4 regions of the Ruegeria sp. AH12 genome follow, and region 3 is predicted to be linked to each of the others. Evidence: riboswitches for the same ligand, from Rfam matches in the RefSeq annotation. Region 3 holds a riboswitch; each other region holds the start of a gene.

Region 1 (7,394 bases), on a different contig from region 3:
ATATTCGCGGTTCATGATGTCGCGGATCTGGACGTAGAAGCCCATGCGGTAGCCTTTGGTGTTGTCACCGGCTTTCGCCTGCAGCTGGTTCACGCCAACTTCGGCTGCTGGGAAGCGGTCATAGTGGCCGTCTTTCTTGGCAACGTCATAAGCAGCTTCGGTGATCGGAACGTAGCCGGTCTCCTGATGCCAGAAATACTGGGTATCGGGCGCGGTCAGGAAGCGGAAGAACTCGGCCGTGGCTTTGTTTTCTTCGTCCGATTTGCCAGCCATCGCGAACAGAGCAGCGCCACCGATGAAGGTTTGTGTCGGCTCAGGCGTCACGGCTTCCCAATAGGGCAGCTCGGTTGCGCTGAATTCAAAGCCCAAATCTTTCTGCAACAGGCCACCAAACGAACCCGAAGACCCCAGCCACATGGCAACTTTGCCTTCTTCGAAAGGCTTGGCGTTGTCGCCCCAGCCGGTGCCGTACCATTCAAACAGGCCGTTGTCTTTCCATTCGCTGACAGCGGTGAAATGGGCCTTGATCGCGTCGTTGTTGACCAGGATTTCCGTGTCCATGCCGTCATAGCCATTGTTGTTGGTCGCAAACGGCAGGTTGTGCCGAGACATGAAGTTTTCGGTGAAGATCCAGGGCAGGTGCGACTGGCTCAGCGGGATATAGCCCGCCTCTTTCAACGCCGGGGCGGTGGTCGACTGGAACTCTTCCCATGTCTTCGGCGGGGTCACGCCAGCGGCTTCCAGCGCGTCGACGTTATAATACAGGATCGGTGTCGACGAGTTGAAGGGCATCCCGATCATCTTGCCATCGCTGTCGGCATAGAAATAACGCACACCGGCGATGTAGTCGTTGATGTCGAAATCGACGCCGTTTTCAGCCAGCAGGTCCTGAACCGGAACGGTCGCGCCCTTTGCGGCGATCACGGTCGCGGCCCCGGCATCAAAGACCTGCATTATGTTCGGTTGCTCACCAGCGCGGAAGGCCGCGATACCAGCAGTAAGCGTCTCTTCGTAGCTGCCTTTGTAGATCGGAGTAATTGTGTACTCGTCTTGCGACGCGTTGAACTTTTCGGCGACCTTGTTGACGGTTTCCCCCAATTGCCCGCCATGGGCGTGCCACCAGGTAATTTCTGTTTCTGCAAAAGCCGTAGTCGCGGTAAACGCGAGGGCAGCAGCCGTTGCGCAAAACTTCAGTTTGGTCATGTTTTCCTCCGGTTCGGTGTCGGCCCCTTGCAGCTAAGAGACCGTTGGCACCTTGTGCCAGTTTATTGTGCAGGCTCCCCTGCGGCGTGTGTCGCGCGCAGCCTCCGTCCTGCATTGTATAGGCACGTCTGGATTCTGCACACGTGCCCACATAATGTTAACGTATGACAGTTCAGTGAAAGATTTCTAGCAATATTGACAAATTATACCAAATCGAAGGACAGGTCGGGCGTGGCTCAGGATCATGACAAACCTGCCAATAGGCGCCGCCGGGTGACCGCGCAAGCCGTTGCAGACGCGGCTGGTGTATCGCGTTCAGCGGTTTCACGCGCCTTTACGCCAGGTGCGTATCTTGATGAAAGCAAAAGAAGAATCATCGAGAAAGTAGCCCATCACATGGGCTATCAACCAAATGCATTGGCCGCCGGGTTGAAGGACGGGCGCTCGCATTTGGTGGCCGTCTTTGTCGGCAATATGCGCAGCACATATGATTCCGAATTCGTGAGCGCCTTGGTCGGGAAGCTGAACGCTTTGAACAAATGGCCGATTCTCATTGATGGCGGGGATCAGCGTGCAGAAGACGCGATCGAGCAGGTTTTGCGCTATCCATTGGACGCTTTGATCCTGCGTGGTGGCAGCATGCCGCGCGCATTGGTCACGCGGTGCACCAAGTTCGGTGTGCCGATGATTTCCACAGGCCGAATCGTCGAGGCGCCGGGTGTCGACAATGTCTGTTGCCGCAATGCCGACGGTACAGGGCTTGCGGCCCAGGTGCTGATCGACAAGGGGCGCACACGGTTTGGGTATCTAGGCGGCGCACCCAGTTTCTCCTCATCTGCTGAGCGTAGATTGGGTGTAATCGATGTTTTGGACAAAGCGGGGTTAAAGCTGATTGCCGAAGCCACAGGGGATTTCACTGTTGAGACTGGGCACGAGATTGCGCTGAAACTGTTGGCTGAGCACAAGCTAGACGCGTTGGTCTGTGCCAACGACGCCAGTGCGATCGGCGCGCTGACCGCCGCGCGCGAGCTGGGGTTGGACGTTCCGGGTGATCTTTCACTGATCGGGTTTGACGATATCGAAATGGCCCGATGGCCAAATTTCGATCTCAGTACCGTCAACAACCCGATTGATGATGCGGTCGATCAGGTCATTGCGTTGCTTGAACGCAGGTTGGCAGAGCCGGGCAAGCAAAGTGAAACCATCATGATTGATCCGTTTTTCGTTCCGCGTGGAACGCATTAGGTCAAACGTTTCGCGCCGATTTGAACAGGTACAGGAATACGAAAAGCGACCCGATCGATGTGGTCACGATGCCGACTGGTAACTCCTGAGGGGCCAGAAGCAGTCGGGACACGATGTCAGAGGCGGTCAGCAGGATAGCCCCCACAATGGCCGAGGTGATCAGCAGGTTGCGATGCAGCGTTCCTGCGATCCCCCGTGCGATATGAGGGACCATCAGACCGACAAAGCCGATGACACCCGCGACCGACACGAAGCTTGCCGTGGCCAAAGCTGCAACAAAGAACATGCGAAAGCGCAGACCCTGAACCGGGATACCCAAGGTGGCAGCGGTGAAATCTCCGGTCAGAAGGGCGTCAAGCCAGCGGCTTCGATAGAGTGCATAGCCCAGGATCAGGGCTAGGCCGATCAGGACCAATGGGAACGTCTCCCACCGCGCAAGGCCCAGTCCGCCCAACATCCAGAAGATCACCGAATGGGCGGCTCGGTTGTCTCCGGAAAAGATCAGATAGTTGGTGATGGCGGAGAACAGGAAAGACACGGCAAGCCCCGCCAGGATCAGTTTTTCCGGTGCACTTGTGCGCAGCCCTTGGACCAAGGCCAGCACGATGCCCGATGCGATCAGGCCGCCGCAAAACGCGGCCAGCGGCAGGGTCCAGATGCCCAGCACATCACCGGTGACGGTGATGACCAGAACAGCGCCCGCAGCCGCGCCCGAAGAGAGACCGAACAGAAATGGATCTGCCAAGTCGTTGCGCGTGGTGGTTTGCAGTACCACCCCCACAACACCAAGCCCCGCACCGATGACAGCGGCGAACAGCGCGCGCGGTAGGCGCAGATCAAACACGATCCGATGCAGCGGTGACATCTCGCCTTCTGACAGACCTGTGCCCAGGCCGATGGCGGCAATGACATCCGCCACTGGGATCGGGGTTGTACCGTAGACTGTCGACAGCAGCAAAAGGGCGGTCAGAACGACCGCCCCCAGCACAACTATCCGGCCCGTCTGGACCATATCAGTTGGTCGCCGTCGGGTGCATCGCATCCGCCATCTTCTGGATCGCGTCAATGTTTGCCGGTCCCGGTGTCAGCTCTTCATAGCGCAGGCCGATCCAGCGTTCATTTTTCACAGCATCTGTTTGGGACATCACCGGGTGCTCTTGCAGGAACTTGAACGTGTCCTCTGCCCCGTTGCCGGTCTGATAGTCAAGCAGCACCAGGAATTCCGGATTCGATGCAGCAACCGCTTCCCACGAGGTGCGGCCCCAGCTGGTGTCCATGTCATGGGTGACGTTTTCGCCGCCAGCCGCTGCGATCATCGCATCGGGGATGGCGAATTTGCCAGCGGTAAAGGGCGCATCTGCAGGGCCGTCCAGCAGGAAAACACGGGGTTTGGCCAGATCGGCGGTTTTGGCCTCGATGGTAGACAGCTGTTCTTTCCAGCCTGCAACCAGTTCCTCGGCCTTTTCCTCGACGTGCATGACCTGACCCAGACGCAGCACATCGTTGAACAACAGGTCCATGCTGGCCACAGGGCGGTCCTTGTCCAGATGCACGCAGCTTTCGGTCAGGATCATTGTCTTGATGCCGAACGGGGCCAGAGTGTCCGGGGTCACGTCACCACCGGGCTTCATGCCATAATACCAGCCCGCGAAGAACAGGTCGGGCTCTGCCGCAACCAGGTTTTCGACGGTTGGGTATTTGGGGGCCAGTTCCGGGATGTCACCGCGCAGCTTATCGAAATCAGGGCTTGTCTTGTACCAACCGGTGATACCGGTCAGGCCAACAATGTGTTCTTGCAAACCAAGCGCAAAGGCCATGTCGGTCATGTTCATGTCATGCACAACCAGCCGTTCCGGCTTGGCGTCGAACACCAGCGGTTCGCCGCAATTGTCAACGGTCACCTCATGCGCTGCTGCGCCACTGGCCAAGCCGGTGATCATCAAAGCTGACCAAATTTTCTGTTTCATCAATGTCTCCTGTCAGGATGAAAGCGTTCGTTTTCGGATATCCAGCGCCGGGATCACGCGCCCTTCGTGCTGGAAGCACAGGTAGTCAACACCAAACGTGTCGCGCACATGATCTGGCGTGAGTATTTGGTCGACCGGCCCAAAGCCCGTCATGCGTGTGGATTTCATCAGCGCGACATGGCTGGCGAATTCGGGGATCACGACCAAATCATGCACGATCATCACCACCGTCACGCCCAGTTCGGCCACCAGCGAAAGCATGTGCCCCTTGGCATCGGGGTCCAGATGATTGGTGGGCTCGTCCAGAAACAGCAGCGAGGGGTTCTGCGCCAATGCACGCGCGATATGGGCGCGCTGACGTTCCCCACCCGAGAGCCGTTGCATCGGCTTATCCGCCAGATGGGTCAGCTCGGTCGTGCGCAGAACGCGCGCAAGATCCATCTTGTGGTCTTCTGCCGAGCGGTCGCTTTGAATGGGAATCTGACCCAGCGCGACATAGTCGCGTAGTTTCAGGCGGCCATCGGGCAACTCCTGCTGGCCAACAACCGCAATGGTCCGGGCGCGTTCCTGTGCAGACAGGCTGCGCAGGCTTTGACCGTTGATCCGTACATCCCCCAGCGCCAGACGTTCGACCCCGCAGAGCAGGTTCAGCAGCGTTGTTTTGCCGGCGCCGTTCGGACCGGCGATGGCAAGTATGGCCCCTTCTTCCAAAGAGAATGAGACGCTTTGCAGCAACATATCGCCATTCAGGGCGTAGTATTCCAGGTTTTCCGCGACTAGAAAGCTCATGCCTTATCCCGCTTTGGAAGACGGGGCAGACGTGCCAGTGTTTTGAATAGCAAGGCGGGGGGGCGATCTGTTGCGCTGGTCCAGCCGCTCTCGCTGTCGCGGTACTGATGGGCGAAGGCGGCGATTGCATCCAGATCGGCGGTACTTTGAATATCGCCAAACAGGTATTGCGCCTTGCCTTCGGCTTGCAGACCGATGGCCATGGGACGTTCGCATCCTGCCATGCACGGGATCAGTCGCGTAGCGAACCCGTCAGGCAGCGAAGCGTCCAGCAGACTTTGGGCGGCGCTGGCTTCGATCTCACCCTGGCAGGTCGAGCAGATCAGCACAAAGTGATCAGCGTTGCGGGTCATTGCCACCCTCAACGCGCAGAACGCCCGTGTCGAAAGTGCCAGTCCCGATAGGACGCATATGTGCCATCAATCCTCCTTCCAGGACGCCCCGTCCCGGGTTGGTTTCACTGGTGATGGCAGGTCTCCTGACTTGCGGGTCGTTGCTTGGCCAACCTTCCCGGCCTGCTCGGGCCAGTGGTGATTTGGCGTCGCTCTCCGCTTACAGTTGCGGGGGCAGTCACGGACTTGGCCTGTTCCGATATTTCGGGGGCCGCACCGTATTCCCATTTTCATCCCGCAATCAAAGTAGCGGGAACCATCACAGGTCAGCTATTCTGGTGAAGATATGCTTGTCAAGTATCGTCGTTTACGACCGAGCACTATCGTACGACCCGAAGAACGGGTCTGCTATTGATGCGCTCGCGACGCGCGGCATCTGTTGGGAACCGGTTGGCAAGTGTCAGGCCCGCTTGCACGACATGGGCATCCGGATACCCGCCAGAAAGCAACCCAGCGGCATCTCGGGCGGCTGGTGTTTCGTCGCGCCGCATGTGATGCAGCATACGCATCAACGCCAGTTCATCACTGGTGAAATGGTTGCGGCTTTCGACGCAGAGCGGGTCGTTGAACGCCAATCCGTAGGGGCGGCTGTAAAGCGTGGCCTTGATGATCTTGTAGACCAGATGGGCCAAGGTCAGACCCTGATCCACGCCCCACCGCTCGATGGCGGTAGAATACGCAAATTGCCAGGATTGCGTATCGGGCTCTGCAAAACTTTGAATGAAATGGCGCATCACAGGCAGGAGCCCGCGCTCGAAATCATCAAATTCGAATTGGACCAGTGGGCGGATCGACTTGTTTTCAGGGGGTGTCATGCGTATTTCCTCCCCTGTTTTGCGACACAACAGGTAAGGCTGTGAACGTTTTTTGGCAGGTTGTTCTGATCTATGGGTTGGTCAGACTGCGTCGTAGATGCACGGGCTGGAAGCCGTAGATCAGCCTCAATCGCTTGCCGTAGTTTTGGCTTGAGCGCGCAGCCATGACGGCTTGCGACAGCATCCATGGCCAGAAGATCTGCAAGTGAATTTGCCATTGAATACACCCCTTGTGGTCGCTGATCCGGACCGGGCGTGATTCCAAGGGATCTGACTAGGTCAGCCAGTAACTGACAAAAATACTCGGATAATGCAACAGGGAAGTTTCCTGCCCCAATGCTGGGGCCGGTTGTTGCTTTTCAGGCCACCGCTGCCGGATCAGATCAGTAATCCGCAACCAACAGGAATTCGGCCTCGGTATCTTCTTCGATCGTGGCAAAGCGGGGGATGGATTGTTCAAACACGTTATCGGTGCGGTCGTCGTTTACGGTTGAGACCTCGCCGATCAGGCAATCCCCGCGCTCGGCCCAGAAGGCGTGCCAGATGCCGGGCATCAGGGTTACGCTTTCGCCGGGTTTCAGGCGCAGCAATTCGCCCGGAGCGATGGTGATATCGCATCCATCGCTGGGAACCACAACCGGTGTGTCTCGGTCGACGCTGCCGTCGGGGTTCGAGGCATAGATCTCCATCACCAGATCGCCGCCGCCCCGGTTGATGATATCTTCGGCTTTGACGATATGGCGATGCATCGGCGATAGCTGCTTGTCGCGCGAGATCAGCAGTTTTTCTGCGTAAAGCATCCCGCGACCGTGGCTCAGATCGTTCTCATCTCCATTGCGCAGGGTGAACAGGAACAGGCCAAGCTCATCAAATTTGCCTTGCCCGTAATCGGTGATGTCCCATCCCAGTCCCCGGGCGCGGATCGTGTCGGCCTTGGCGCTGCGCATCTGATCCGGAGACCAGTTGGCAAAGGGGGGCAGGAT
Region 2 (7,394 bases), on a different contig from region 3:
CTCGGATTTCGCTGGCTCGACCGTTGTGCACTCGGTCGGTGGCTGGGCAGCTCTGGCTGGCTGTCTGATCCTTGGCCCGCGTATTGGCAAGTACAAAGACGGCAAGGTTCACCCGATGCCCGGCTCGAACCTAGCGCTGGCCACCTTGGGTACCTTCATCCTGTGGCTGGGTTGGTTCGGCTTCAACGGCGGCTCACAGCTGGCTATGGGCACCGTGGGTGACGTAACCGACGTGTCACGCATCTTTGCCAACACCAATATGGCTGCCGCATCTGGTGCTGTCGCTGCCCTGATCCTGACCCAAGTTCTGTACAAGAAGCCTGACCTGACCATGGTGCTGAACGGCGCGTTGGCTGGTCTGGTCTCGATCACCGCTGAACCTCTGGCTCCGACCCTGTTCGGCTCGCTATGGATCGGTGCAGTTGGCGGTATCATCGTGGTCTTCGCGGTTCCGATGCTGGACAAGTTCAAGATCGACGACGTTGTTGGTGCCATCCCTGTTCACCTGTTCGCAGGCATCTGGGGCACGATCGCGGTGATCTTCTACGGCGAGGCCAGCCTGATTACCCAGCTGACTGGTATCGTCGCATACGGTGTGTTCACCTTCGTCGGCGCTCTGATCGTATGGTCGATCCTGAAAGCGGTAATGGGCATCCGTGTCAGCGAAGAGGACGAGATCAACGGCCTCGACATGGCAGAACTGGGTATGGAAGCTTATCCAGAATTCTCCAAAGGCTAAGATCTGAGACAACCACTCGAAGGCCGGGCGTTCGCGCCCGGCCTTTTTTGTTGCTCAACGCTGAAAACTAAAAAAGCCGCACTGATCTGCGCGGCTTTTGTTTCTGTTTCGTGGTGAAGTGTCGCTTAGACTCCGACGTCGACAATCGCCTTGGCCAGGATCGGAACTGTTGTTGCGTTCAGCCCGGCAATATTCAACCGGCTGTCGCCGACCATGTAGATCCCGTGATCGTTACGCAGTTGCTCGACCAGTTCGGGGGCCGCGCCGAGGCGCGAAAACATACCGCGGTGCTGGGCGACAAAGCCAAACCGGTCTGATCCGGTCAGACGCTGCAACTCGTCTGCCAGTTGTTGACGCAGACCCAGCATAGAGAGGCGCACCTCCTCCAGCTCAGCGGCCCAATCTGCGCGCAGGGCATCGTCGGTAAGGATGGTGGTCACGACCCGTGCGCCATGGTCCGGCGGGAACGAGTAATTCTGGCGGTTCAGGAAGGCCAGCGTCGACTGGTTCAATGCCGTCTGCGCCGCGTCATCGCTGATTGCCATCAGCAGGCCGGTACGCTCACGGTACACGCCGAAGTTCTTCGAGCAGGACGCCGCGATCAGGCAGCGCTTGACCGACGAGGCCATCAGGCGGGTTGCTTGCGCGTCTTCCTCAAGACCGTCACCAAAGCCCTGATAGGCAATGTCGATCATGGCAACCAGGCCAAGCTCGTTGATCAGGTTCACAACCTCTTGCCATTGCACCATGTTCAGGTTTGCGCCGGTCGGGTTGTGGCAGCAACCGTGCAGCAAAACCACGTCGCCCGCCTTGGCAGTTTTCAGGTCCTCGATCATGCCGTCGAAATCGACGCCGCGGGTTTCGCCGTCGAAATAGCGATACTGGACGGTCTCCATGCCCAGATAATTCAGGATCGACAGGTGGTTCGGCCATGTCGGGTTCGATACAAACACGCGCGCCTCAGGATTGGCCATGCGAATCATCTCAAACGCCTGACGGCAGGCACCCGTCCCGCCCGGTGTCGCAACGGCGGCAATATTGGCACGCGGCACCGCATCGCCAAGGATCAAGCCGATCATTGCATCGGCATAGGCCGGATCACCCGCCAGTCCCGTATAGGCTTTGCTTTCCTGCTCCTCCAGAATGCGTTTTTCGGCGGCTTTGACCGCACGCATTACCGGGGTAACACCTTCGGCATTCTTGTAGACGCCGACACCCAGATCAATCTTCTGATCACGCGGGTCTTCGCGGTACATCTGCATCAGCGCCAGGATTTTGTCGGCGGGCTGCGGTTTGAGGTTCTCGAACATCAGGTCTCTCCGGTTGCGACGGGCAGGGTTGGGAAAGCACCCCATTCAGCCCAGGAGCCGTCATAAAGCGCGTGGTCTTTTTTGCCCATGCGTTCAAGCGCAAGGCTCAGGATTGCAGCGGTCACGCCCGAACCGCACGAGGTGATCGCTGGTTTAGCCAGATCCACGCCTGCGGCCTCAAACACGGCGCGGCACGCATCGGGCGACTTCATCGTGCCGTCACTATTTAGCAGGCTGCCAAAGGGCACGTTGCGCGACCCCGGTATGTGACCCGATCGCAGCCCTTCGCGCGGTTCAGCCTCGGCCCCGGCAAAACGGGCGGCGGCTCGGGCATCGATGATCTCATGATCAGCCAGTTTGGAGGCGGCGGACACCTGTGTCACGTCGCGCACCAGATGGTTCTGAACCCGTACGGTCATATGCCGATCCCGAATCACAGGGGGCAGATCTTCGATCTCGCGCCCTTCGGCCTGCCATTTCGGCAGACCGCCATCCAGCACGGCAATGTTGTCCTGCCCCATCAAGCGGAACATCCACCAGACGCGCGCTGCTGAGGACAGGCCCGAGCCGTCATAGACAACCACCTGATGTCCATCCCCCACGCCCATCGCGCGCAGGCGGGACATGAACTTCTCGACCGGCGGCATCATATGCGGCAGGTCCGAGCGATGATCCGCAATATCGTCGATATCAAAGAACCGCGCGCCCGGGATATGACCCTCATCATACTCAGCTCTGGCATCGCGCCCATGCTGCGGCAGGTACCACGACCCATCCAGCACCCGCAGATCGGGGTCCTTGATATGGGCGGCAAGCCAGTCGGTGGAAACCAGGGTTTTCGGATCGTCTTGCATCAAAGCCTCCCCTAAGCGAGTCTGAGTTTCCCTATATCCGAGCGGCGAAACGTGCAAGCCATGCCAAGGCCTGCACGCCCCTGAGCGCTGACAATTTTTTCCAAACATACACGTTTGACTGCTTGACAGGTGGCACCCGGTGCCAGACACCTGCCTGACATGGTTTCCAAAGGGGAATTTCCCCGGAGGAATGAAAAGGGAATCCGGTGCGACAATACCCGTCAATTCCGGAACTGCCCCCGCAACTGTAGGCGGAGTTTCGTCCCATTTGGGCCACTGACCGAAGCAATCGGTTGGGAAGGTCGGGATCGAAGCCAATCCGCAAGTCAGGAGACCTGCCATGTGCAAACCGGGCGAAAGCCCAATTATTAAACCTTTCTACCGTCGGGTGTGACGGGAAGGAGACCAAACTATGCATATCGAACCGGGCGTCGTAAATGGCGCCAAACTTGTCCTGAGCTACGTCACCGCAACTGGCGCAGGGCTCTATACCGCTAAAATGGCATGGGACAGCCTGAAAAGCAGTGGCCTTGCCAGCCTTGCCATTCGCTCAGCCCTGACCACCGGGCTGGTTTTCACCTTCTTTGAGGTATTGCCGCACTTCCCGGTCGGGGTGTCAGAGGTTCACTTCATTCTGGGATCGACCCTGTTTTTGTTGTTCGGTGCGGCCCCTGCCGCGATCGGTCTGATCGCGGGCTTGTTCATTCAGGGGTTTTTCCTGGCGCCTTTCGACCTGCCTCAGTTCGGGATGAACATGACAACGCTGCTGGTTCCGCTGTTTGCCTTGCAAGCTTTGGCCAATCGCATCATTGCGCCAAATTCGGCCTATATTGATCTGAAATATTCTCAGGCGCTTGCGCTGTCGACGGCCTATCAGGGCGGTGTCGCCATCTGGGTGGCATTCTGGGCCTTTTATGGCCAAGGATTTGGAGCCGAGAACTTTACAGCGGTCGCCAGTTTCGGCGCTGCCTACATGCTGGTTATCCTGATAGAACCACTGGCTGATCTGGCCGTTTTGGCCGCAGCAAAATCCATGCGGGATCTGGGCAAGTTTGGCCTGTTCACACCGCGCCTTCACAACACTGCATAACCCTATTGCGCCGCGTTACCCTGCGCGGCGCAACCTGAAATGCTGAATGATTCCGATCACGCTGATGATGATCCAGAAGCCTTCAATCAGCATCGACGCCAGATTGAAGTTCTGAAGCAGCGAATAGACAATCAAAACAGACCCCAGCAGGTTCACTACGGGAAAAGCCAGATCTTCGGAATTCATGTACCGCATCTGCGTGGCGAAATAGGCGGCAACTACGATCAAGGCTCCGAAGGAACCGATGGCGTCCACGATGGTCAGGCTGTTGAAAAACTCGCTCATCAATGAACCTTGCCGTTTTCCTGAACATCTGGCTGTTGCGCATAGTGATGCATGTTCAGAAACGCCGCCCCTTCAGCACCTGCGCGATATCCATGCGGGATATCCGCTGCAAATCGCAGCCCCTGCCCCGATTGCAAGGGCACCCAAGCCTCGCCTTTCAGAATGTCCAATGTGCCGCTGAGCACAAAGACCTCCTCGGTCACACCAGCGGCATGGGCAGGGGACTCATGGCTTTGGTTCGGGTCGAGGTTGACGTGAAATGTCTCTGCCCCCAAGGCCGGATCAAAGGGGAAGACGATCTTGACCTCGATGCTGCCGGGAAAGGTGACGGTTTGAAAGACCGAAGGATCGCCATTCACGGTGTCGATCAACGCGCTAAGCGGCAGCTGAAATCCTTTGGCAATCTTCCAGAGCGTTGCGATCGTCGGGCTTGATTCGCCGCGTTCGATCTGACCTAGCATCGCTTTGCTGACACCGGTGATTTCGGCAGCTTTCGACAGGCTCAACCCCGAAGCGGCCCGCACATCCCTTAGTTTCAGTGTTATGTCGTCCGGAGCCATGCCATTGTCTTTCGAATCCTCTTGTGCGTTATAGCGCACATATGGTACGTGCGCTATAACGCACATACCCCGCATATTGCAACCGGGGCAAAAGGGAAACAGCATCATGCCAATGTACCGATCCAGAACCTCTACCCATGGCCGCAACATGGCCGGTGCCCGCGGACTGTGGCGCGCCACCGGTATGCAGGACGATGATTTCGGCAAGCCGATCATCGCCATTGTCAACTCCTTCACTCAGTTCGTGCCGGGTCACGTCCACCTAAAGGATTTGGGCCAGATGGTCGCGCGTGAGGTTGAAAAGGCTGGCGGTGTTGCCAAGGAATTCAACACCATCGCGGTGGATGACGGCATCGCCATGGGCCATGACGGGATGCTCTATTCCCTACCCTCACGCGAAGTGATTGCGGATTCTGTGGAATACATGGTCAACGCGCATTGCGCCGATGCGATGGTCTGTATCTCGAACTGCGATAAGATCACGCCGGGCATGTTGATGGCTGCGATGCGTCTGAACGTTCCAGCGATTTTTGTCTCGGGCGGGCCGATGGAGGCTGGTAAGATCGACATCGCTGATCTGGATGCCAAGAAGATCGACCTTGTAGATGCCATGGTCGCCGCCGCTGACGACCGGTTCACCGATGAGCAGGTTCAGCATATCGAGGAAAACGCCTGCCCCACCTGCGGCTCGTGCTCAGGCATGTTCACGGCGAACTCGATGAACTGTCTGGCCGAGGCACTGGGTCTGGCGCTGCCGGGCAACGGCTCCACCCTCGCCACGCATGCGGACCGCAAACAGCTGTTCCTTGAAGCGGGTCGCCGGATCGTCGAGATCACCAAGCGGCACTATGATCTGGACGAAAAAGGCTTCCTGCCACGCGAGATCGCGACGTTTGATGCATTCGAGAATGCCATGAGCCTCGACATTGCCATGGGTGGATCGACCAATACGGTCCTGCACCTACTTGCCATCGCCAACGAGGGTGGCGTCGATTTCACCATGTCCGACATGGACCGGCTCAGCCGCAAGGTGCCTTGCTTGTGCAAGGTCGCACCCAACACCGAGAATGTGCATATGGAAGACGTCCACCGCGCCGGCGGCATCTTCTCAATTCTGGGCGAGCTGAGCCGTGCCGGGTTGTTCCACAACCACTGCAGCACTGTTCACACGCCGACCATGGGCGAAGCGATTGCCAATTGGGACATCAAAGTCGCCAACAACCCGGCGGCGCAGGACCTGTTCAAAGCGGCCCCCGGTGGTGTGCGCACCACGCAGGCCTTCAGCCAGTCGAACCGATACAAGGAACTGGATACCGACCGCGAAGGCGGTGTGATCCGGTCCAAGGAACATGCGTTTTCTCAGGACGGAGGCCTTGCGGTTCTGTTCGGTAATATCGCGCGGGACGGCTGTATCGTCAAAACGGCAGGCGTGGATGCCAGCAGCCTGACCTTCACCGGCTCGGCCTATGTCTGCGAAAGCCAGGATCAGGCGGTCAGCGACATCCTGACCGGCAAGGTGAAAGAAGGCGACGTGGTCGTGATCCGCTACGAAGGCCCGCGTGGTGGGCCGGGGATGCAGGAAATGCTCTACCCGACCTCGTATCTGAAATCCAAAGGTCTGGGCAAAGCCTGCGCACTGCTGACCGATGGCCGGTTCTCGGGCGGCACCTCGGGCCTGTCCATCGGCCATGTCTCACCCGAGGCGGCCGAAGGCGGCGTGATCGGTCTGGTCCGTCAGGGTGACACGATCGAGATCGACATCCCCAACCGCTCAATCCATCTGGCTGTGTCGGATGAGGAACTGGCCCAGCGTCGTGCAGAGCAGGACGAAAAGGGCTGGGAACCGGCAGCACCACGCAAGCGCAAGGTCTCTACCGCGCTGAAGGCCTATGCCAAACTGACCACCAGCGCCGCCAAGGGGGCCGTGCGTCAGGTTTGAGTTAGAAACCGCTCAATAAAACAGTCTACCTGTCCGGTAGGCTGTTTTTTGTCCTGCTGTGTGGACAGAGCTGCTATTCTTCGGAGTATACCTTAAACAGTCTAAAACTGACCATTTAATCGGTTCGTTAAGGTGTACTGTCGTCTTCGTGCACCGGCCTGCACAAGCCAAGAACAATAAGAAACAATGCGACTGCACAAGGTATGCCTCGGGTAACAGCAAAGTATGGAATAACGCCAAAAAACCAACCAAAAAAAGTCGAATACATAGACGCTGTAACAAATTTTACAAAGTCGAATCGACCGCTCCGTAACGACACCTCGACACCCATAAAGATAGGCACAGTCAGAACTGCAACAGCCAACCCAACTGCAACAACCGCCCCGATTTCTACGACGTCAAATGTACGCAATTTTCGCAAAATTACGAGTGTGATGCAGGTCATGACAGTGCTTGGTATCATTAGGATGTGAAGAAGGTCTTTGGTGTTCAGTGTTTCGCCTGGATCAGGCCAACCAAGCCACCACACAGCTGGGTTTAATGGACCGCCTAGGCCGACGAGAAGTGCGTAGAACAGCCAAGTCGGATGACGAAATTGCCTCTTACCAGCTATATTT
Region 3 (7,394 bases):
TGATGGGATGGGCGAAGAATGGCGCGCGGAACTGCCCAACGCGGTCAAAAACGCCATCAAGGTTGGGATTGAACCGAACCATATGCCGCCCATTGTACGCGCATACGTGGAGGAGCTTGTCGGAACCGACCGATTGGCCAGCGCAACTCCAATCCTGACCGACATGCGAATGATCAAATCACCTTACGAGCTGCAACTGGCCCGTCACGCGGGTGAGGTCGCTTCGACCATGGTGGCGGCGGGTCGTGCAGCCATTGGGGATGGGGTGCCCGAGTATGAGGTCGCAATTGCCACCTCGCAAGCAGGAACCCGCAAAGCGGCAGAGCTTTTGGCGGCGCATTATGAAGACAGCGACATGTCCCCCAACATGCATTTTCTGCAGATTTTGGCCTCAGGCGATCAACTGATTAAGACCCATCATCGCGCCACAAACCGCATCATGCGCCATGGCGAGCCGGTGTTTATGTGCTTCTGCGGGTTAGCCAATTTTCACCGGTTCAAAATCGGTTTTGACCGCATGTTCTGGATTGGTGAGCCGGACCCAAAACAGGTGGTCATCTATGAGGTCGCCGTGGCCAGCCAGAAAGCCGCGCTTGATGCGCTGAAACCGGGCGTCACTGCGGAAACTGTGCACGCAACCTATGCCGAAGTCATTCAGGATGCCGGGTTTGGATACCCATTCCGCTGCGGTCGGGCCACCGGCTTCAGCTTTCTGGAGGCGCCGCAGCTGGTCACCGGGGACGAAACGATCATTCAACCCGGTATGGTCTTTGCCGTCGATGGCGCGGTTGCGACCGATGATTTCCGCGCGCAGGTTGGCGATACGTTCATCGTGACTGAAACCGGCTGGGAACAGATCACACATCACCCCAAGGCAATTGAGGAGGTCATCGTCTGATGTTTAAGACCGGAGATACTGTACACTCGATACCTCGCACGCCGCTTATGGGCGGCGGTATCGCTCATCGTGGCAGCTTGGGCTTCATTTTGATGTCGACCGATCTTGCCAGCGAGGCGGATTTGAATGCAATGGCCCCCGAAGGCGTCGGCATTCATATCACCCGTCTGAAGACTGACGACTATACAACAAATGAAACCCTGGCACGCCACATCGATCACATGGCCGACGCAGCCTCGCGCCTACAGCCCGACGTGAAACCATCCGTTATCAGCTACAGCTGCACGTCGGGATCGATTGTGTGCCGCGAAGAGAACGTCTTTCGAGAAATCCGCAAAGGCGCGCCATATGCGCAACCGATGTGCATTGTCACTGGCGTCATGGACGCCCTGCGTGAGGTTGGTGCCAAAAAGATCGTCGTTGGCACACCTTATTTGGATGACGTCAACACCGCCGAGGCCGAATATCTATTTGCCGCAGGGTTCGATGTTCTGGACATTCAAGGCCTGTGTCTTGCAACCGGTGTTGAGTTCGGCAAGGTCGAGCCATCTTATTGGAAAGAATTCGCCCTAGAGATCGACCAGCCCGAAGCCGATGCAATCTTCTTGTCCTGTGGGGGTATCAGATCATTGGAAGTGGTGGATGAGATTGAACAGGCAGCAGGCAAACCGGTCATCACATCGAACCAGGCGCAATTCTGGTCCTGTCTACGCCGCGCCGGAATTATGGATAAGCTTGAGGGTTTCGGACAAATCTTCGAACATCCCGGCAGGCATCTAAGCAAAACTGGTTAAGTTCTTCAAATTCCAAGCACTACTCAATCTCAGATACATCGAGATTCAGCTCTTTGAAACCGCTTCCTTCTTCAATACGAATTTGAACGCGATCCCCCACTGAAAGCTTCAGATCATCAGTATCCGAAGGCAGTCGAAACAACAGCATTGCACGTTCCTGTGCCGTCGATCCGGCCCCTCTGCCATACAAAGTTGCGCTGCCGATCTGACGCTCATTCTCGTTTGCATCAATATGCCAGGCCTGAAGAAAACCACCCGCTTCCGGGACACGGCGCAACCAGATCCTTAGAACCCTGTCTTTGACAGCTTTGTCCGTAAGTTTAACGTCCAAGGATCCAGCCCCACCCGTTTAGTTTTTGGCATAGGTACGCAAGGAACACTGATCATAAACCAGCGCCTCGGGCGCGGCGGCCTCACCTTTGTCATCCAGCGTAACAAGGTAAATCTTCAGTTCTTTTACAGTCTTTTTTCGGCCAATGAAGCGCCGCAAGCCGCGTGTGATGTCCAGCCGATACCGCGTATGCTCATATCTGAGCGGATGCTTGTATCTTTGGTCATAATCATCACGGACTGCCAAGGCCGGGTTACAATGACCCGGCGCACCCGGACAGGTGCCGTGACCAAAAAAGACAAGGCGCCCTGCATAGCTTTTGTCTTTGTACCCTGTCGAAGCATCACAACTGGCATTGTCGACATAGGCGCGCAGCTCAAAGCTTTCCGTTGGCGGGCGCATGCGATGGAATTCAAGTTCCGCCCTGACAAACCCGGCTTTCACTGTGCCCAGCCGAACCTCGGTCACATTGCTGGCCGCCGCTGACAATGCGGCCGCGGGCGCGCTGTCTGCGGTGCCCAAAGCACCAATCGCGGCTTCAACGGAATCCTCGGAATAGATGTAGCGAAGTGAGGTTTCCGCATCGATCAGATCGCGGCCCACCCGACCATCATATACAACTGTGTCCAGAACATGCTGTGGAACATTGGCCGCTGGCCATAACGCCTGCCAATCTGCCCAAACCTTGTCGCACATCGCATGGTGCAGCCAGAAAACGGGATCGTAAGACGCGGACACTGTGCTGCCCATATCTCCAATCGAGCGGGGCAATGGCGACGATGTATCCGTGCCACCCGTTAAAACGTGGATACCGCCATGAGCCGCAAAGTTGAAGTCGGCCTGGAAGGCTTCAAAGTTTGGATTGGTCAGGTAACGCTCAACCTCATCCTCCAGCAATGGGATATTGCTGCGCAGGCGCGTTGTGTATCTGCGTGTGAAGATCTCATCACCAGTCAAACCCAGGGCAATGCTACGATAGAGGCTGTGTGCGCGGGCCAGCGGGTTTGGAACATCATCCCCGGCACTGTTTGTGTAGGTCGCATCGTCCACTACTTTCGGCAGCCCGTTCGAGGCGTGCGTCGCTGTGGCAAACTGCCTCCAATCCCAATAGGGAAGCGTAGGTTCGAGTTCGTCGTCCACGCGCCACCGTTTCAGCGCGCTGTTAAGTGCTTTTTCGAATGAATAGACCTAGGACCGGCGCCAGGTCAGAAACGTGCGGTCATCGTCATGGCAAAGGTCTTGATCATAACCATGCCCGCGCGCCAGAGCGAAATATCCGCGCTGATCACCCATCGCGATGTCAGAGATTTCGTACATCGCAGCATATGCGTCGCGCAGGTCCTGAATATCTTCCTCGCGCAATCTGATCAGGTCGAAACGGATCCGCGGCAACCCAGCTGGTTTTCTTAGAAAGTTCAGTTTGGCAATCGCTGTCATCTAAAAATCCGCCTTAAGGAGCGCTTCAATGCGCTCAGTATGGCACAAAACCACCGCCGATGGCGGTGGCTCGCCCAAACACTAAGCTCAAATAGATGGCTACTGGCGAATCTAACGCTGCTCTTTCTCATGCAGCACTCGCCCGATGATGTTCATTAGCAACTGGGCCGCAAGGATTTGGGTGGAGCTGGTGGCGTCATAGTTCGGGGCGACTTCAACCAGATCGAGACCAACAATGTCGCCCCGCTTGGCCAGACCTGCCATGAGCTCTAGCACTTCGTAGTAAATGAACCCGCCATGGCTTGGTGTGCCTGTTCCCGGGGCGATGGACGGGTCAAAGGCATCAATGTCGATAGTCACATAATACCGCGCGCCTTCGGGAATGCGGGCCAGCATCCCATCGACCCCCATTTTGCGGAATTGCCGGACAGATTGGATGTCTGATCCCATGGCGCGGGCATCCACATAGCCATCCTTGGCGGTGGACGATACATTGCGAATGCCGATCTGACTGAGGCCCGTGACATAGGGTTTTTCAGCGGCACGGCGCATCGGGTTGCCATGACCATAGCGCACCCCATGCCGTTCATCGACAAAATCCAGGTGCGCATCAATTTGCACCACATGGATCGGTTCCTGATCATCAAAGGCATTGATGCAGGGGATATTGATCGAATGATCGCCGCCCAAGACGACCGGTAGCGCCCCGGCCTCCAGTATTTTGCGCACCCCAAACTCGATATTTGCGTGGCTATTCATCGTGTCGGTATGCACGATGTCTGCATCGCCGATATCAACAATGGTTACTTTGGCCGGATCCAAATAGGTGACATCATCTTCGTGATCATAGGCCCCTGCATGCCCGAATGAGAACAGCGTCGACGCCTCACGGATCGCGCGTGGCCCCATCCGCGCCCCGGACCGCCATTGACAGCCAAAATCAAACGGGGCGCCAAGAACCGCAACGTCGGCGTCAATTGCGTTCCAATCCTCTACATAGGGATACTTGCCAAAGGTACAGATACCAACGAAGGGCAGGTTCAATCGGCCGGAGTCGTAGCCATGGTTCGACATATTAGCGTTCTTTCTGTTCAGATCTTCAACATTTGCTAACATTAAGGCACCCGAATGCCACGCCCTGTAAAGACCCCTAAGGGTCGAACCCGCGATCTCTTCAACTTTGACAAACCTTTTCCAGCGATGATCAGATTGCATCCGAACCCGATGGACATAGTGATTTGCGTATGAGACAGTGTTTATGATGGTGTCCGGCTCGGTTCGAGTCGGCTGAAAAGGGAACACGGTGCGGGTTCATACCCAATTCCGTGACTGCCCCCGCAACTGTAAGCGGCGAGCGACCCCGTTGAAAACCACTGAGCCCTAGGGTTCGGGAAGGAACGGGAAAGCGTTGACCCGCAAGTCAGGAGACCTGCCATCTACGGTGTATGATGACATGCGCCGCAGTCAACTTGAACCCGGGCGGGGTGCCTTGGGAACGGCAGAGACGACCGAAGGACCAAGCGTCCCCGGCACATCACCGTGACCAGCCACACTCCTCCCCTTGCGCGGAGGGCGCGATGTTATTGGAACGGACGATTATTCAACTCGACACAGGTCCCATGCCTGTAGATGAAGCACGTCAGATGGGACAGCTTGGCTATATGCAATGGATCGCGGGTGTTCCAGGCAATGCCAGCTATGCAGTAGCTGCGAGGCATGCTTACGAAACAGCTGCACCATTTAAAGATCACTCACCTGCCGTTGCAGCGTTCTGCGAATTGCTTCTGACTTCGCTGGAACAGCCGTTCAGACCTTTGCCACTTGCCATGCCAAAACGTGAAAGGCGCGGCGGCGCACAGGCCCGCCGATCCTTTCGCATGCCGCTGTGACATCGAACGGGCTGCGGGATCATCGCACAGCTTTGTGCTCTTGGACGAGGTCGAACACTCAGCTCCGGCGACTACAACTTTCACCGGCACAACAGGTTTGATTTGCCCAGTCCGGTGTTTGCGTGGATAGTCCAGAATTGTAAGCTTGCTTGCACCCGCTGACCCACACGTAAACGCCAAAGGACATGCTATGGACCAGGTGAAATTCACGCAGATGAAGGACGGGGACAAAGAGGATTACACCTTCCTCGATACTCTGGAGCGTGAGTACTGCAAAGGAACGGCAGATCGTTTGCTGGAGGCAATGGAACGGCTCGACAAAAGCCTGTCCGGTTATCAAGTCACACGTCTTGGCCATTCGGTGCAATCGGCCACCCGCGCCTGGTTTGACGGGGCAGACATAGATTGGATCGTTGGCGCCCTGCTGCATGATATCGGTGACATATACGCGCCGCATAATCACGATGAATATGCGGCCTCAATCCTCAAACCCTTCCTGCGCGAACAGGTCACGTGGTGTGTGCACACCCATGGGGATTTTCAGCTTGTTTACTTCGGAGAGCACGTAGGCGCGAACCCCGAAAAACGCCAAGCTCATCGTGACAGCATCTATTTCTATGACTGTGCCGAGTTCTGCGAACGCTGGGATCAATCCAGCTTTGATCCCGCTTATCCCAGCAAACCACTGTCTTTCTTTGCAGATATGGTGCGTGAGGTGTTTGATCGCAAACCCTATGATCCGGCAGTTGTTCAACCTGGCGTCCGGGTTCCACTCATCGATGACGCCGTTGCTGAAACGCGGCGGGCGTAGGATGTATTCGATTTAGTTAAATCACGGCCTGCTTTGTTCAAACATGCGGAGTTGGTAGAGGTGATTTGATACTCGTTCAGCGCAAAACGGGCCAATCGCCACTACAAAAATCGAAGGATTCAGTTGTGGCAAGTCAGGTTGCAAAAATGCAGATGCGCCACGATATCAGTTCAACGCCAGCTATCAACGCCTAAGAACAAACCTTTGCAACAGAAAAAGCTATGTTGTCCTGATCGGGATCATCAAGGCCGATCAAGGCTCTGATCAGCGCGTCCGCAATAGCGTCGCAACCCGCTTCATAGTTGCGCGTGACGACCTCTTGAATGTCCTTGTCTTCTAGAAACTGAAGCCCATCCGAAGCTGCAATGAGAACATCATCTGACAGAAGCTGAAACGGGTCTGAGGGGCAATCGATCTTTGCGATGTCGCCACCATGTATGACCGATGTAAGCATGTTTCTGTCGGGATGATTTCGGGCCAAATCGGGATCCAACATGCCAAGTTTCGCCATCATATCGATTTGTGGCGCCATTGAATGATCCTCGTTCAGCTGTATTAGCTCGCCAGACCGCCAGAGATAGAGCGGCGAGTCCCCGACGGAAAACCAAAACGCGCGATCTTCGATGCAGATCAATATGAGAAGCGTAGCTCCCATTCCCCTTACATTCAGATCGTTGCGACTGGCTTCGAAAATCTGCTTGTTCGCGCGTTCGGCACTGTCATGCAAGAATGCGACGACTTCTGAATTTGATGAGTCTTTGTTCAGCCCGGCGGCTAACCAGCCTTTCATCACCTCACAAACGATCAGGTTAGAGGCAACATCCCCCGCCGCGTGGCCACCCATACCATCTGCCAGGACCACGAACCCTATGTCCGATCCGATCGGCTTTTCAGAAAGAATGGCATCTTCCTGATACTCACGGGCACCCTGGTTAATCACGGTTGAAATATCGAAGACATCACGCAGGCGTTCCTCCGCCTGATGAAATCTGGGCTCGTGAACTTGCATCAGATATCTTTCAGAATGAGACACTTGAATTTCCTTCAAGGCAATGTAGGCGGCTCGTAATTATAAGAGCCGCCAAGCATTAATGCGTAAGTGGCAGATCCACCGATTGCAGTTCGCCATTCCGCGCGATGGTCAGCAACGCAAGCTCCGCACCTGTACTGCTAAGCTCTTCGAACAACTGGGTAATACCGTTCTCACCCTCGACCGAAATCTGCGAAGCGGTTT
Region 4 (7,394 bases), on a different contig from region 3:
GAACAAAACTGTCGGCGTGCGCCACGAGTTGAGTGATGCCCGCCTTGTCCTGAACGATATTCTCGCCCTCCAGTGCGAAGGAGCTGGCCTCAAGCCACGCCTCACCCGCCTGTACGCGCGCCTCGTCAGTATAGACTTCGGACAGTTGGGTCATGTTGACGCCATAGCCGCCGGGGGCGGGGCCGAAGACGCGGGCCGACGGGGCTTGACCGGCATAAGGGTTCCAGTCGGTCGCCTCATCCCGCGCCGCCAACGCACGGATCGCCTGACCGTAAAGCGCCGAAAGGGTTGGGAAGACGTCCCGGAACAGGCCCGAGACCCGCAGCGTCACGTCTAGGCGCGGGCGGCTGAGGTCAGTGATCGGCAGCACCTCGATCCCCGAGACCCGCTCGGACCCTTTGTCCCAGACCGGTTTCACGCCCAAAAGGTGCAGCGCCATGGCGAATTCCTCACCCGCCGTGCGCATGGTGGCCGAGCCCCACAGGTCGACGATTAGCCCCTTGGGATAGTCGCCTTCTTCCTGAAGGTGGCGGCGGACCAGTTCCTCGGCCAGCTTGACGCCTTGGGTGTAGGCCGCCCGCGTGGGCACCGAGCGGGGGTCGGTGGTATAGAGGTTCCGCCCGGTCGGCAGAACGTCCGAGCGACCGCGATAGGGGGAACCGGACGGCCCGGCCTCGATCCGTTTCCCGGCCAGCGCGTCGATCAGAGCGCTACGTTCCGCATGGGCCGAGGGCGCGGGGTCGAAAGTGCCGGACACCTCAGGCGCGCGGCCATAGATGTGCAGCCCGTCGCCGAACTGGCTTTCTTTGATATCGCAGACAAAGCGGTCGATGCGGGTGATTGCCTCCGCGGTGCAGGTCGCCTGATCGAGGCCCAGATCGCTTTCTAAACCGATGGCCTGCGCCTCGTCGCGGATATCCTCCTGTAAACGGTCACGCCGTTTGGGGTCCAGCCCGTCCGCGTTCGAAAACTCATCGAGCAGCGATTCCAGACGCACCATGCGATCCGGCGTCCCGCTTTCCTTCATCGGGGGCGGGATATGGCCCAGCGTGACAGCCCCGATCCGACGCTTGGCCTGCGCGGCCTCGCCCGGGTCGTTGACGATGAAAGGGTAGATCACTGGCAGGTCGCGGATCAGCGCCTCGGGCCAGCAATTCGCAGACAGAGCAACGGACTTGCCCGGCAGCCATTCCAGCGTGCCATGCGCGCCGATATGGATCAGCGCGTCTGCGCCCAGCCCTTTGCGGAGCCACAGATAGAAGGCAACATAGCCGTGGCGCGGGGTGCGAGACAGGTTGTGATAGTCGTCATCGCGCAGTTCAGGAATGCCGCGTTCGGGTTGCAGTGCAACCAGCGCGTTGCCTCGGCGCAGGGCGGTGAAGTGGAACGCGCCTTTGGTAAAAACTGGGTCGTCTTCGGGGTTGCCCCAAACGGTTTGGAGATCGGCGCGCAGTTGCTCGGGCAGGCCAGCTAGGGCCGCATGGTAGTCTTCCAAAGACCATGAGATGCGCGCGTCCAGCAGGGTTTCAGCAATCGGCTCAGCCGGTGCGGTGTTGTAGCCCTCGGCCTGAAGATCGGCCAGCATCGCCTCGGCCGAGGCCAGCGCGTCCAGACCCACCGCGTGCGCCATTTGCCAATCTTTGCCGGGGTAGGTCGACAGAACAAGCGCGGGCACCTGATCCGCTTTTGGCTTGTCATGTAGTGTCAGCCAGCCGGTGACACGGTCGATGATCGCTTCGATCCGTTCTTGCTCAGCCCGGTGGGCAAAGCGGGAATATTCCAGATGCGGATCGCGCTTGCCCGGTTCTTTGAACGAGGCAATGCCCGCCGAAATGCGCCCGTCCACCTCGGGCAGCACCACATGCATGGCGAGGTCGGCAGGGGAGAGACCCCGTTCCGCCTCGGCCCACGCTTTGCGGCGCGACGTGGCCAGAGCCATCTGAAACACGGGCACGCCCGCCGCGTCCAAAGGGGACGTACCCGATGCGCCTTTGCCTGAGAACGAGGTGGCGTTGATGATCGCCGAAGGTTTCAGTGCGACGATGTTGTCGCGCAGCCATTCTGCGGCAGCAGGAGCCTTGAGCGAGGGGGCGAAGAGACCGACGGCCTCGAACCCACGATCCCGCAAGCTGCGGATCACGGCGGCGACGGGGGCCGTGTCCGCCGAGGTCAGATAGGCGCGATAGAACGTGACGACGATACGTTTTGCGTCGCCCGAAAACGCAGTCTCAACCGGGATCACGCCGCGATCAGGACACCACGCGCCGGATTCGGGCAGGATCTTAGCCCCCATAACAGGGCCGGCATAAAGCCCCGCCGCCAATGCCATCTGCGCTAAGGCGGCCTGTGCTGCGACTTCACCGCCGGTGTCGCAAAGATGGGCCAGACGGCGCAGGGTCGAGACGGGTAGGGTGGAATATTCATCCAGCCGCGTGTCCTCACGCCCGTCGGCGGGTAAGACGGCCAACGCGATGCCCTTGTCCTGCGCCAGCGACAGAACTTGCTGCAGTCCGTAGGCCCAGTATGGCACGCCACCAATCAGGCGGATCAGAATGCCCTTCGCACCCTCAAGCGTCTGTTCCACGTAGGTGTCGACGGACAGAGGATGCTTCAACGCCGCCAAGTTCGCCAACCGCATCGTGGGCATACGCCCCTCGGGCCCGCCGCCACGGTGCCAGCCTGCCGCGAAAGCGCCAAGGTCGCTGTCCGAGAAGGACAGCACCACCAAATCCGCCGGGCTCTGGCCCAGATCGGTTGGGGTTTCCGTTTCTTCTAACCCGTGGCTTTCGCGGAAGACGACGTGCATGGGCCTTACTCAGCGGCCTCGGTTACGCCCGTGAGGATATCGCGGATCTCTGCTTCTTTGATGTCGTCATGCTCAGCGATCACCACCATGCGCGAGCGGCGTTCTTCACCGGGCCCCCACGGGCGGTCGTACTGGTGACGCACACGAGCACCCACGGCTTGCACCAGCAGGCGCATCGGTTTGCCTCGAACAGCGGCATAGCCTTTGACGCGCAGGATGTTCAGCTCATTGGCCAGACGCTCGATCTTGGCGACCAGATCGGCAGGATCGGATTGTTCCGGCAACTCGACGATGGTGCTTTCGAAATCGTCATGCTCGTGATCGTGGTGACCGTCGTGATGCGACGGACGAGCATCCATGTCATCCTCGGCTGCGGCCTCAAGACCCAGAACGACGCGCACATCCACGGCGCCTTCGGCAACTTCGACAACGGGCAGCGGGCGAGGGGCCTCAGTGGCGATGATCTCTTTCGCTTTGGCGACGCCTTCAGGACCGGCCAGATCGGGCTTGGTCAGCAGAATGATGTCGGCGCAGGAAATCTGATCCTCGAACACCTCGGACAAGGGTGTTTCGTGGTCAATCGAGTCATCGGCCAGACGTTGCGCATCCACCGCTGCCACATTCGGCGCAAAGCGACCGGCGGCGACGGCTTCGGCATCGGCCAGCGCGATCACGCCATCAACGGTGATTTTTGAGCGGATATCGGGCCAGTCGAACGCTTTCAGCAGCGGCTTAGGCAAGGCGAGGCCCGAGGTTTCGATCAGAATGTGATCGGGGCGCGGCTCCAGCGCCATCAAGGCTTCGATGGTCGGGATGAAGTCGTCGGCCACGGTGCAGCAGATACAGCCGTTCGCGAGCTCCATGATGTTTTCCGCCGGGCAATCCGGGATCGCGCAGGATTTCAGGATGTCGCCATCGACGCCCACATCGCCGAACTCATTGACCACCACCGCCAGACGCTTGCCCTGCGGGTTTTGCATCAGATGCTTGACCAGTGTGGTTTTGCCCGAGCCCAGAAAGCCAGTGATCACGGTGACGGGGAGTTTTTCCAAGTTGCTCATTTTAGGGCTCCAATCGGGGGAATACGGGCCGCACAGTTTTTGCGGAAATGTTCAGGACGTTCGCGCCATTTGACCAAACCATCGTCAGTGGCCAAATACTTGGTCACACCTTCGATGATCGTTTCGACATGGTCGGTTTCGTTGAGGTTCTCGTAGACAAAAGTCCAACGCGTGGGCCCGCCACGCAGTACGATGGAACATCCTTGATCGCAATTTGACAGGCACTCCACGGGTTTCAGGTGGATTCCATCTGGCACGCCCGCCTGTTCAAGCGCCTTATGCAGCAAAGCGCCGGGGCGCTGGGTGTCATCTTCGATTGCTAGGCCACGGCGGCATGTCGTGCAGACCAGCAGTTCAACTGGTGCGGCTTTACTCATCTCTCTCATCCCCCTTAGTCAAATCTGGGGGACGGGGTTTCATGTGGGCCGATCCAAGCCCCACACCGGAACACCCCGTCCGGTTTCATCTTCGGGCGCTGGCAGGTCTCCCGGCTTGCGGATGTCAGGGTGTATACCCTGTCGGATGTCCTGCCTTCCCAGCCTTTGGCCAGTGGCTTTGGGCACCCTCTCCGGTCACGGTCGCGGGGGCGGCTGCGTTTGGCGGTAAACCCGTTGACGCATTCCCTTTTCATCCTCTTACGAGGACACCAACGGATCGGACATGCGGCACTGATACGGTGCTTGTCAAGCGTGTCGCCGACAACCGCAACGCCGGGTGCAGAAAAACGACCTCTGGCAGTCGCTGGGCGGCATGGCTGGGCTTAGCCTGCGGCTTTCGAAAGGTTTACAGCGACCACTTCACTGAACCAAATGTTTGACGAATAACTAGACGGCTCTTCATAACAGCAGATACAGGCCAAAGTCGGGGGCGTTTTGCTTTGGTATCTGGAAGCTTTGTGAGAGTGGTGGGCGACCCTGGAATCGAACCAGGCGTGCGTCTCCGCGAGGGAGTTACAGTCCCCTGCCACACCTTGCGGCCTGTCGCCCACTGTCAGGCGTTGCACCTGACGTGGAGGCGTGATTACTAGCGCACCAAAGGAGCGTCAACAGGAAAATACGGCATTGACGCAGGAAAGCGAATTCATGGCCCGGAGGCCCTCAGAATGAAAAAACCCAAGTGGGTTGTTGAAAAGGAACAGGCGCGAAAAGCAGCTGCGGCAGAGACGGTTTGGCTGTTTGGTTTGCACGCCGTGCGCGACGCCTTGATGAACCCCAAACGCCAGAAACTGCGCCTGATTGTGACGCGAAATGCGCGGGACAAGCTGCTCGAAGCCATTGAATTCGCGGGGATCGAGGCCGAGATGGTTGATCCGCGCAAGTTTAGTGCCCCGATCGATGCGGGTTCGGTGCATCAGGGGGCAGCGCTTGAGGTTAAGCCGCTGGAGTGGGGCGGTTTGGCCGAGAACTGCATCGGACGGGAACATCCCCGGGTGATCCTGCTGGACCGTGTAACGGACCCACATAATGTAGGTGCGATTCTTCGGTCAGCCGAAGTACTGGGTGCAAGTGCTGTGATCGGAACCCGGCATCATTCGGCCCCTGAAACCGGGGCACTGGCCAAGACCGCCAGCGGCGCATTGGAACGTCAGCCTTATCTAAGGGTGCGCAATCTGGCCGATGCCATAACCGAGCTTCAGTCGATGGGGTTTCTGGTGCTTGGTCTGGATGGCGAGGCGGATGAAACTATTGAAACAGCCCTGGGGGACCAAAGGGATCGACCTGTGGCGCTGGTATTGGGTGCTGAAGGGCCGGGATTGCGGCAAAAGACCAAAGAAACTGTAGATCAATTGGTTAAAATTGACGCATCCGGGGGATTTGGGTCACTGAACGTCTCAAATGCTGCCGCAATCGCCCTATATGCCTCTCGGCATCATTAGACAGGAGATCGCTATTTCCGGACCGTCCAAAATCGCCACCTGCTGCTATTGCGGTACTCGGGCTGCCCTGGTTCTGACCGGGAAGAAACGGCACGAGCTGAGTTGTTCAAGCTGCGGTGCGCCCCTGCACGACCTTAAGATGTTGCCAAAGCACAAGGTTCAGAAATCAAAGTCTGCTCGTACGGCGATCAGCCACGTAGCACCCCCGAAATCGCGAAAAAAGAAGAAGAAAAAGAGCACTTTCTATCGCGTTCTGGATGAAGCCTGGGACGTTATAGAAGACATCTTTGATTAAAGGCTACCGCGCATTCGCAAGGATGTTCACATCCACGTCAACGGGGGTTTCACAGCGGTTCAAAAGTTGCATCTTAGTTGCTCGATTCTTTGCTACGGAACCCAGATGCAAAACCGCCGTTTCATATTCGGTATACTGACAGCCATCGCTTTGGCGCCTATCGCTTTGGCGCAGGACAAACCTGTCTATTTTGCGACCGATGGCGCCGCGATGGCGGGGTACGATCCGGTGTCCTATTTCGACAGTGCTGTACCGGTTCGTGGTGAACCAAGCATTGCCGTTATGTGGAAGGGGGCCCAGTGGCATTTTGCGTCGCAGGAAAATCGCGAGCGGTTTGAAAGCAACCCGCGTGCCTTCGCGCCTCAGTTCGGGGGCTATTGTTCCTATGCGATGGCAAATGGTGTTCTGAAAAGCACTGACCCCATGGCATGGCAGGTTGTGGATGGGCGTTTGTATCTGACTCATTCCCCGGCGGTTGAGCAGATCTGGGAACAGGACAGGACGGCAAATATCCATCTGGCCGAAGAAAATTGGCCCGTCATTCTGTACGAAGACTAAGCGAATTTCCGTTTTTTGTGAAAAGTCATCACAAAAATGAGCGCTTGGTCTTTTTTTTAACCAGATCATGCCTAAATGTCACAGTGACCGCGGAACGGAACTGCCGCGGGTCATTTCACTGTCCCTCGTTCCAACAACTGGCGCCCAAGGCTTCTTGGGCGCTTTTTTCTTTTTCGCGGCTGTGATTAGGATGCGGCCATGGCTGATTATTCCGACGATCATCTGAAAACCATCCTGCAACGCACCAAAACCATCGCGGTGGTTGGGGTGTCGATGAATCCGGTGCGACCCAGCTATTATGTGGCGCGGTATCTTTCGTTGAAAGGATATGCGGTGATCCCCGTCAATCCGGGCCATGCTGGCAAGGACTTGTTTGGCCAGACGGTGCGTGGCGCCCTGTCCGAGATTTCTGAACCTGTCGATATGGTCGATATATTTCGGCGCTCCGAGGCTGTTCCACCCATTGTCGATGAGGCGCTGGAGGTGTTCCCCAAGCTTCGGACCATCTGGATGCAGATCGGGGTCGAGCATCCTGAGGCTGCTGAAACGGCGCAGGCCCGTGGGGTGGATGTGGTAATGAACCGTTGCCCCAAAATCGAATATCAGCGCCTGTTTGGCGAACTGCGCATGGGTGGGTTCAGCACCGGCATCATTTCATCGAAGCTTTGAACCTAGTTGGCGACATAGGGTTTCAGCCGCGCCACCTGTTCGAGGCGCCGTTTTTCGAGAACAACATCGCGCGGAACCCAGTCATATCGGCTGTCATCTGACACCGGGGACCAGAACAAAACCCCGCCA

Evidence for each region. Region 3 has a riboswitch for cobalamin ahead of ACR0EL_RS07780 (hypothetical protein). Riboswitches for the same ligand answer to the same signal wherever they lie in the genome.
Region 1: linked by a shared signal. The riboswitch ahead of ACR0EL_RS10735 (DUF1636 family protein) and the one ahead of ACR0EL_RS07780 (hypothetical protein) in region 3 are both predicted to bind cobalamin.
Region 2: linked by a shared signal. The riboswitch ahead of ACR0EL_RS13915 (energy-coupling factor ABC transporter permease) and the one ahead of ACR0EL_RS07780 (hypothetical protein) in region 3 are both predicted to bind cobalamin.
Region 4: linked by a shared signal. The riboswitch ahead of ACR0EL_RS06470 (DUF1636 domain-containing protein) and the one ahead of ACR0EL_RS07780 (hypothetical protein) in region 3 are both predicted to bind cobalamin.

The regions. Positions count from the first base shown of each region.
Region 1 covers NZ_JBQFYL010000005.1:104,806-112,199, forward strand. Annotated here, with positions in the region: gene ACR0EL_RS10710 (extracellular solute-binding protein) at 1-1,203, opposite strand, end outside; gene ACR0EL_RS10715 (LacI family DNA-binding transcriptional regulator) at 1,435-2,448, shown strand; gene ACR0EL_RS10720 (iron ABC transporter permease) at 2,450-3,460, opposite strand; gene ACR0EL_RS10725 (ABC transporter substrate-binding protein) at 3,462-4,415, opposite strand; gene ACR0EL_RS10730 (ABC transporter ATP-binding protein) at 4,428-5,204, opposite strand; gene ACR0EL_RS10735 (DUF1636 family protein) at 5,201-5,557, opposite strand; cobalamin riboswitch at 5,656-5,872, opposite strand; gene ACR0EL_RS10740 (hypothetical protein) at 5,917-6,411, opposite strand; gene ACR0EL_RS10745 (D-lyxose/D-mannose family sugar isomerase) at 6,795-7,394, opposite strand, start outside.
Region 2 covers NZ_JBQFYL010000009.1:26,849-34,242, reverse strand. Annotated here, with positions in the region: gene ACR0EL_RS13930 (ammonium transporter) at 1-739, shown strand, start outside; gene ACR0EL_RS13925 (amino acid aminotransferase) at 865-2,049, opposite strand; gene sseA (3-mercaptopyruvate sulfurtransferase) at 2,049-2,903, opposite strand; cobalamin riboswitch at 3,047-3,260, shown strand; gene ACR0EL_RS13915 (energy-coupling factor ABC transporter permease) at 3,316-3,993, shown strand; gene ACR0EL_RS13910 (CBU_0592 family membrane protein) at 4,009-4,278, opposite strand; gene ACR0EL_RS13905 (helix-turn-helix domain-containing protein) at 4,278-4,838, opposite strand; gene ilvD (dihydroxy-acid dehydratase) at 4,945-6,777, shown strand.
Region 3 covers NZ_JBQFYL010000003.1:211,375-218,768, forward strand. Annotated here, with positions in the region: gene ACR0EL_RS07750 (M24 family metallopeptidase) at 1-898, shown strand, start outside; gene ACR0EL_RS07755 (maleate cis-trans isomerase family protein) at 898-1,692, shown strand; gene ACR0EL_RS07760 (hypothetical protein) at 1,712-2,023, opposite strand; partial or broken gene ACR0EL_RS07765 (tyrosinase family protein) at 2,042-3,199, opposite strand; gene ACR0EL_RS07770 (hypothetical protein) at 3,212-3,460, opposite strand; gene speB (agmatinase) at 3,572-4,534, opposite strand; cobalamin riboswitch at 4,706-4,911, shown strand; gene ACR0EL_RS07780 (hypothetical protein) at 5,038-5,349, shown strand; gene ACR0EL_RS07785 (HD domain-containing protein) at 5,540-6,160, shown strand; gene ACR0EL_RS07790 (PP2C family protein-serine/threonine phosphatase) at 6,351-7,169, opposite strand; gene ACR0EL_RS07795 (serine/threonine protein kinase) at 7,249-7,394, opposite strand, start outside.
Region 4 covers NZ_JBQFYL010000002.1:477,909-485,302, reverse strand. Annotated here, with positions in the region: gene cobN (cobaltochelatase subunit CobN) at 1-2,806, opposite strand, end outside; gene cobW (cobalamin biosynthesis protein CobW) at 2,812-3,867, opposite strand; gene ACR0EL_RS06470 (DUF1636 domain-containing protein) at 3,864-4,244, opposite strand; cobalamin riboswitch at 4,328-4,533, opposite strand; tRNA gene ACR0EL_RS06465 (tRNA-Tyr) at 4,770-4,853, opposite strand; gene rlmB (23S rRNA (guanosine(2251)-2'-O)-methyltransferase RlmB) at 4,970-5,743, shown strand; gene ACR0EL_RS06455 (hypothetical protein) at 5,724-6,038, shown strand; gene ACR0EL_RS06450 (YHS domain-containing (seleno)protein) at 6,144-6,596, shown strand; gene ACR0EL_RS06445 (CoA-binding protein) at 6,795-7,265, shown strand; gene ACR0EL_RS06440 (hypothetical protein) at 7,268-7,394, opposite strand, start outside.